Rubinisphaera italica: one gene and its partner. The protein of the gene in region 1 interacts with the protein of each later gene in a pairwise test. Links are inferred from orthologs where the notes say so. Each region holds a gene or a part of one and is shown on either strand. Other genes may lie near its edges.

The links.
Region 2: the proteins of rpe (region 1) and eno interact in binary tests that used the Escherichia coli proteins (3 or more experiments, as listed by UniProt). The link is inferred for Rubinisphaera italica from one-to-one orthologs.

Annotation. Positions count from the first base shown.
Region 1 is NZ_SJPG01000001.1:3,640,684-3,643,885, forward strand. Bases 2-2,874 are described here. They hold rpe (ribulose-phosphate 3-epimerase), read left to right. Parts: upstream 2-1,035; coding sequence 1,036-1,713; downstream 1,714-2,874. Other genes in these bases: Pan54_RS13550 (PQQ-binding-like beta-propeller repeat protein), read left to right, coding at 2-943; Pan54_RS13560 (histidine phosphatase family protein), read left to right, coding at 1,812-2,366; accD (acetyl-CoA carboxylase, carboxyltransferase subunit beta), read left to right, coding at 2,460-2,874. Outside these bases: more of Pan54_RS13550, read left to right, coding at 1-1; more of accD, read left to right, coding at 2,875-3,202. UniProt on the Escherichia coli protein: Catalyzes the reversible epimerization of D-ribulose 5-phosphate to D-xylulose 5-phosphate.
Region 2 is NZ_SJPG01000001.1:22,360-25,583, reverse strand. What follows is about bases 222-3,116. They hold eno (phosphopyruvate hydratase), read left to right. Parts: upstream 222-980; coding sequence 981-2,252; downstream 2,253-3,116. Other genes in these bases: Pan54_RS00100 (hypothetical protein), read left to right, coding at 2,973-3,116; Pan54_RS00105 (hypothetical protein), read left to right, coding at 2,582-2,941; Pan54_RS00115 (hypothetical protein), read left to right, coding at 550-783; nadD (nicotinate-nucleotide adenylyltransferase), read left to right, coding at 222-409. Outside these bases: more of nadD, read left to right, coding at 1-221; more of Pan54_RS00100, read left to right, coding at 3,117-3,224. UniProt on the Escherichia coli protein: Catalyzes the reversible conversion of 2-phosphoglycerate (2-PG) into phosphoenolpyruvate (PEP). It is essential for the degradation of carbohydrates via glycolysis.

The DNA of each region.
Region 1 (3,202 bases):
TTACGACAATGGCAAACTGTATGTTGTGGCTTCTTCTGGAAAAATTGCCTGTCTGGATGCCAATACCGGTAAGAAAGTCTGGGAAAAAGACTTTAAATCAGAATGGAACGGCAAGATGATGTCCGGCTGGGGATATTCAGAATCTCCATTGGTCGATGGTGATCATGTCCTTTGCACTCCCGGTGGTGACGAAGCGATGATTGTCTGTCTGAACAAAAAAGACGGCTCCGAAGTCTGGCGATCCGCTGTCCCTGAATTTACGGAACCAGAGTTGGAAAAAACCGAAGGGAAAGATGGAGCTGGCTATTCTTCAATTGTTGTTTCTAACGGAGCGGGCGTCAAACAATACGTGCAGTTGATCGGGCGGGGCGTTGTTGGAGTTCGGGCTTCAGACGGTAAATTTCTCTGGGGTTACAATCAGGTCGCAAACGAGGTTGCCAACATTCCGACTTCAATTGCTCAAGGTGACTACGTGTTTGCCACCTCAAGTTACGGTGGTGGTGGTTCTGTATTGCTCCACTTGAAAAAGGATGGAGACGGCGTGTCAGCGGATCCTGTCTACTGGCTTGAAAAACGGACATTCAACAATCATCACGGAGGAATGGTTTTGCAGGATGGTTATTTATTCGGCGGCCACAATCAAAACCAGGGCTTCCCAACCTGCCTGAAGTTCGATACGGGAGAAATCGTCTGGGGTGGCGATGGGCTTCGCGGAGAAGGCAAAGGCTCAGCGGCTATTCTGTATGTTGATGGCAAAATCATTTTTCGCTATCAGGATGGTCTTGTGGCCATCATCGAAGCGACTCCCACTGACTACAAAGTGGTCAATACGTTTGTGCCGGTTTATCAGGAAGATAAAAGCTGGGCGCATCCCGTGGTTGTCGATGGCAAACTTTATCTGCGTGAGCAGGATCGCCTGATGTGCTATCAGCTCAAGAAGTAATTATTTGACAGAAATCCGCAGCCGCACACATTTTTTTGCGTGCGGCTCCTTTTTTATCGGCTCTCATAAAGATTTTCAAAATGAACGCTCGGATGAAATCTCTGCTGGGTAAGCGTCCTTTAATTGCCCCTTCAATGCTGAAGTGTGATTTTGCCAATTTGCATACAGATATCGCTCGGCTCGAAGCAGCGAATGCCCCCCTGCTCCACATGGATGTGATGGATGGACATTTCGTTCCGAATCTCTCCTATGGAGCACTCGTCATTGAGAAGATTCGCAAATGTACCGACTTACCATTCGATGCTCATCTGATGATCAGCGATCCTGAAAAATACTATCAGGACTATGTAAACGCCGGATGCGATGCAATCACCATTCACATCGAAGCCGTTCCTGAACCGGGAGAATTGCTGGAAAAAATTCGAGCGTCAGGGTGTTCTCCGGGCCTCGTTCTAAACCCCGATACACCTGTCGAGGCAATCAAGCCTTGGATCTCAGCCTGTGATCTGGTGCTCGTGATGAGCGTAAATCCGGGTTTTGGGGGACAGAAATTCATGCCAGTAGCATTAGATAAACTCTCTGCCATCAAAGAGTTACTGCGAGACGATCAGTTTCTCTCTATTGACGGTGGCGTCGCATTGGACACAATAGGGGAATGTGCACAGCATGGGGCAAATTTATTCGTCTGTGGAAGTTCGATCTTCGATAAGGACGATTATTCTGAGGCGGTTTCGGGTTTATTAGCTGAAATCAATATCAAAACTCGATAGACTGTGCCGTTTGGATTCCGATGCAAAATTGCATTTGAATGTATCCGTCAGGAACGAAGAGGTTCCAGGCAATTATTTCGCTAATTCACGGTTGGTGTATGTGCAAAATCTTTCTGGTTCGTCCCGGACAAACCGATTACGATTCCCAGCACAGAGTTCAAGGCTCTTTGAACCTGCCTCTCAATGAGGGTGGATTTCGAGAAGTTGAAACCTTGATCGAGTCGCTGGCAGATCAGGAAATCGATCTGATTCTTTCAGGCCCTAACGAACCTTCTCATAGCACTGCTGAAATCATCTCCGAAAAACTGGATGTCCCTTTTAAGTCCTCTGAACTTTTACGGAATGTCAGCCAGGGAATCTGGGAAGGTTTAGAAGTCGATGAAGTGAAGCGCAAATACCCAACTGTTTACCGTCACTGGGAAGATGCGCCTCTGGAAGTCGCCATTCCCAATGCCGAACCAATTGAAGCAGCAGTGAAACGTGTCATCAAGTTAATGAAACAATATGGGCGGAAAGATAAACACATTCTTATTGTCGCCCCTGAACCGCTGGCGACTTTAATCGCCTGTAATGTCGAAGGCCGAAAGGTCTGCCTGCATCATCAGCCTCAGGACATTAAACGCTGCAAACTGCAGAAACTGCACCGAGCTTAGAATGCCCAGAGATGTGTGGCCAGTGTAAGATTGGTGTAATTAAGAAAACACTCAACCCTAAACAATCAACCCTCAAGCAACCAAAGTATTTCGATGACTGACGAAGAGCCGAATTCAAATGACCGTCCTGCGAAACGAGGCGTTCCTGAGGGATTGTGGCTGAAATGTCCTGAATGTCAGGCCACGGTTTTCCGTAAACAGGTCGATCGATTACTTGGTATCTGTCCTGAATGCGATCATCACTTCAAAGTCGGAGCACGAGCCCGACTCGAACAACTGCTCGATGTCGGCAGTTTTGAGGAGTGGATGACCGAGATGCACTCGGTCGACCCGCTCGGCTTTGTCGATTCCCGTCCCTACAAAGACCGACTGAAATCCGAACAAAAAAAGACCGGCATGGTCGATGCCTGTATAGCCGGGCGTGGTTACCTGCGTGGGCGTCCTGTAGTGATTGCTGTGACAGATCCCGATTTCATCATGGGTAGTATGGGATCTGTTGTGGGAGAAAAACTGACTCGGGCGACTGAAAAAGCGACCGAACTTCGACTACCATTGATTATCGTCAGCGGTTCTGGAGGTGGTGCCCGTATGCATGAGGGAATTTTATCCCTGATGCAAATGGCCAAAGTCTCCGCAGCACTGGGAAAATACAATGAAGAAGGCGGTTTTTTTATCTCTGTCCTGACAAACCCAACAATGGGAGGTGTCGCCGCCAGCTTCGCATCTCTGGGAGATATTGTTGTTGCTGAAGAAAAAGCGATGATTGGTTTTGCGGGCCCACGAGTCATTGTCGCGACTGTCAAAGCACCACTGCCTGAAGGGTTCCAGACCAGTGA
Region 2 (3,224 bases), 3.6 Mb from region 1 along the record:
ATTTGTGGTCGATTCTCGCGAAATCAAGAAGGGCGAAGTCTGTTATTCAGTCGACACGCTGACCGAACTCCGAGCCGAATTCCCAGATGACGAACTCTTTTTTCTCATCGGAGCCGACTCACTCAACGACTTTCCAACTTGGCGAGATCCCGAGAAAATCGCTGAACTGGCCACCATCGCGGCTGTCAATCGGGGCCAGATGAGCGAAGCGGAGATCGATGAGATGTGCCTGCAACTGCCGGATTCCGTGAGAAAATCGGTGCAGATCATTCAAATGCCGGGCATAGAAATCTCCGCCAGTATGATGCGGGATCGAGCTTCGAAAAATCTCTCTATCCGTTTCCTTACACCCAGACCGGTTGAGCGGTATATTACAGAGCAGAAGTTGTATCAGATTTCTGCAGAGTAAATAGTCACCGAGTGGCGGGGGCGCCTCGAAGAGAACCCCCCGAATTTTAACGTCCGGGGGCTTCCGCTAAGCGGAGCGCCCCCGCCACCCAGTCTGATTTCTCGAACACAATTCCTTTTCTAACCGCTCCTGAATTGATTATGCGAAACAAAATCACTCAAATCCTGAACCTGCTGACATTCATTTTTCTGATCGGAATTGTTCCGTCAACCGCCTGGGCGCACCCCGGTCACGGTCAGCCGGAAACTCAATCAACCATTTGGCACTACCTATCTGAGCCGATGCACATCGCCCCGGCACTGGGTGTGATCGCCATGGCGATCTGGATGGTTGTTCGATTTTTCGCAACAAATTCCGACAAAAATCAACACTAAGACATACGTTGGAATCAGTTGGATTTCCCGATTTCCGCCCACCTTGCGTGGATGTTTCGGGCAAAGCGTGGTAAAACGCAATCGGTTCACGTACGAAATATGGGTTCATTGCAAGTCAGGCATTACTGGCTTCAGCAATTCTAGACCCCTCAACAATAAACCCTCAACATTCAACAAATCATAAAGAGGTCACGATCATGGGATTGGCAATTTCTGGAGTTTTCGCACGTCAAATTTTGGATAGCCGTGGAAATCCAACCGTTGAGGTCGACATCGAACTCGAAGATGGCACCCTCGGCCGGGCCGCTGTTCCAAGTGGAGCCAGTACCGGAACTCACGAAGCCTGCGAATTGCGGGATGGCGACAAATCAGTTTATCTCGGCAAGAGCGTTTTGAATGCCGTCCAGAATGTGAACGGCGAAATTGCCGATCTGCTTTACGATATGGATGTGACCGAACAGGTTGCTCTTGATAAAGCAATGATCGATGCCGACGGCACCGAAAACAAATCTCGACTGGGAGCTAATGCGATTCTGGCTTGCTCAATGGCTGCCGCTCACGCTGCCGCCCGATCTTGCGAATTGCCATTGTTCCGCTACATCGGCGGACCAGCCGCGACTGTTCTGCCAGCTCCAATGATGAACATCATTAACGGTGGCGAACACGCCAACAACGGAATCGGCATCCAGGAATTCATGGTCATGCCTCTCGGCTTCTCCTGCTTTTCGGACGCTTTGCGAGCCGGTGCAGAAATTTTCCACGCTCTGAAAAAAGTCCTCGCCGACAAAGGGATGAGCACTGCCGTTGGTGATGAAGGGGGCTTTGCTCCAGACCTGCCGAACTCTCAGGAAGCGATTGAAGTCATTTTGACCGCCATCGAAAAGGCCGGATACAAGCCGGGCGAGCAGATCAAAATCGCTCTCGACTGTGCCGCTTCTGAATTTTATGACGACAAGAAGAAGCAATACAACCTCGAAGGCACCTCTTACGACTCCGCAGGATTCGTCGAATTGCTGGCCAGTTGGGTCAACAAATATCCAATTTGCTCGGTCGAAGATGGCTGCGGCGAAGATGATTGGGATGGCTGGAAGCAGCTGACCGAAGCTGTCGGCGACAAATGTCAGCTTGTCGGCGACGACCTGTTCGTAACCAATTCCAAGAGATTGCAACGCGGAATTGATGAGAACATCGCCAACAGTATCCTCGTCAAAGTGAACCAGATCGGCACCCTGACCGAAACCATCGAAGCGGTCAACCTGGCTTATCGCAACAAATACACAGCGGTCATGAGCCATCGTTCCGGCGAAACCGAAGACACAACCATCGCCGATTTGGCCGTCGCACTGGGAACTGGACAGATCAAAACCGGTTCTGCCAGCCGAACAGACCGGATCGCGAAGTACAATCAGTTACTGCGAATCGAAGAAATCCTGGGTCATACCGCTCAGTACGGTGGCACGATTTCGTAGGTGATTTGAATAGAAAATCGGGTAGCCCAGATAGCTCCGCTATCTGGGTGGACGAAGTCCACAAGAGGCCTTCAGTTTGATGTTGAGTTAATCCAGAACTTCGTGCGGGGCTACCCACGATTCGAAAAAGATATTCGCATGACTGTATCAATTGATACATCAAGCAGCACTAATTCAGTTTAGTGCTGCTTTTTTTGCGCCACGAATCACATATTCAGAGATCATTAACTAGATTCTCAAATTGTAATTCGTGTACAAACTTGACTGAGTTGTATACAAACGATACCTTCCTCGCGTTGTATAAATCAGTGTTAATTTGGGGGGTTCTCATGTCAATCCGTATGGAATGCAAGCATTGCTTTCGACCTCTTAAGGCGAAAGATTCGGCGGCTGGAAAGAAAATACAATGTCCCGGATGCGATACAATCCTCAAAGTCCCGCGGCCTCGTCGACGCAAAAATGAAGAGGATGAATTCGCCGACGCACTGAACTCTATCGATAGTCACAAGGACTATGCTCCGATCTCCGATGAGTTGCCTCCTGCTCGACGCTCCCGCGGGAAATCCAGTTCGAAAAAATCCAGGGATTATGGTGCTCCTGTATCATCTCAACTCGCCTCTCTGGTAATTGGGGGGTTTATGTTATTTGAATTAGTCATCTATGTGATCCGCCGCAATCTGGGAGCGTGATTCAACATTAATAAGAAAACAGAGAACCAAGATGAATGACTGTATGCTGCTTTTCGCTCAGGCAAAGCCCATCAACCTAGCCCTAATATTCGGCATCTTATTATTTGTACTGGCATTGTTTGCTCTGGTGACGCTTCCAATTTGGACCATTATTCTTCGAGCGTCGCTGAAGTGGTTTGCGGGTTTGGATGTCGGCTTTGGTCATGCCTATGGCGTTTCTTTTATATTGATCTTGATTTCTACGATCCAACAGATCTTATTCCGTCTGGCGTTATACGGTAGT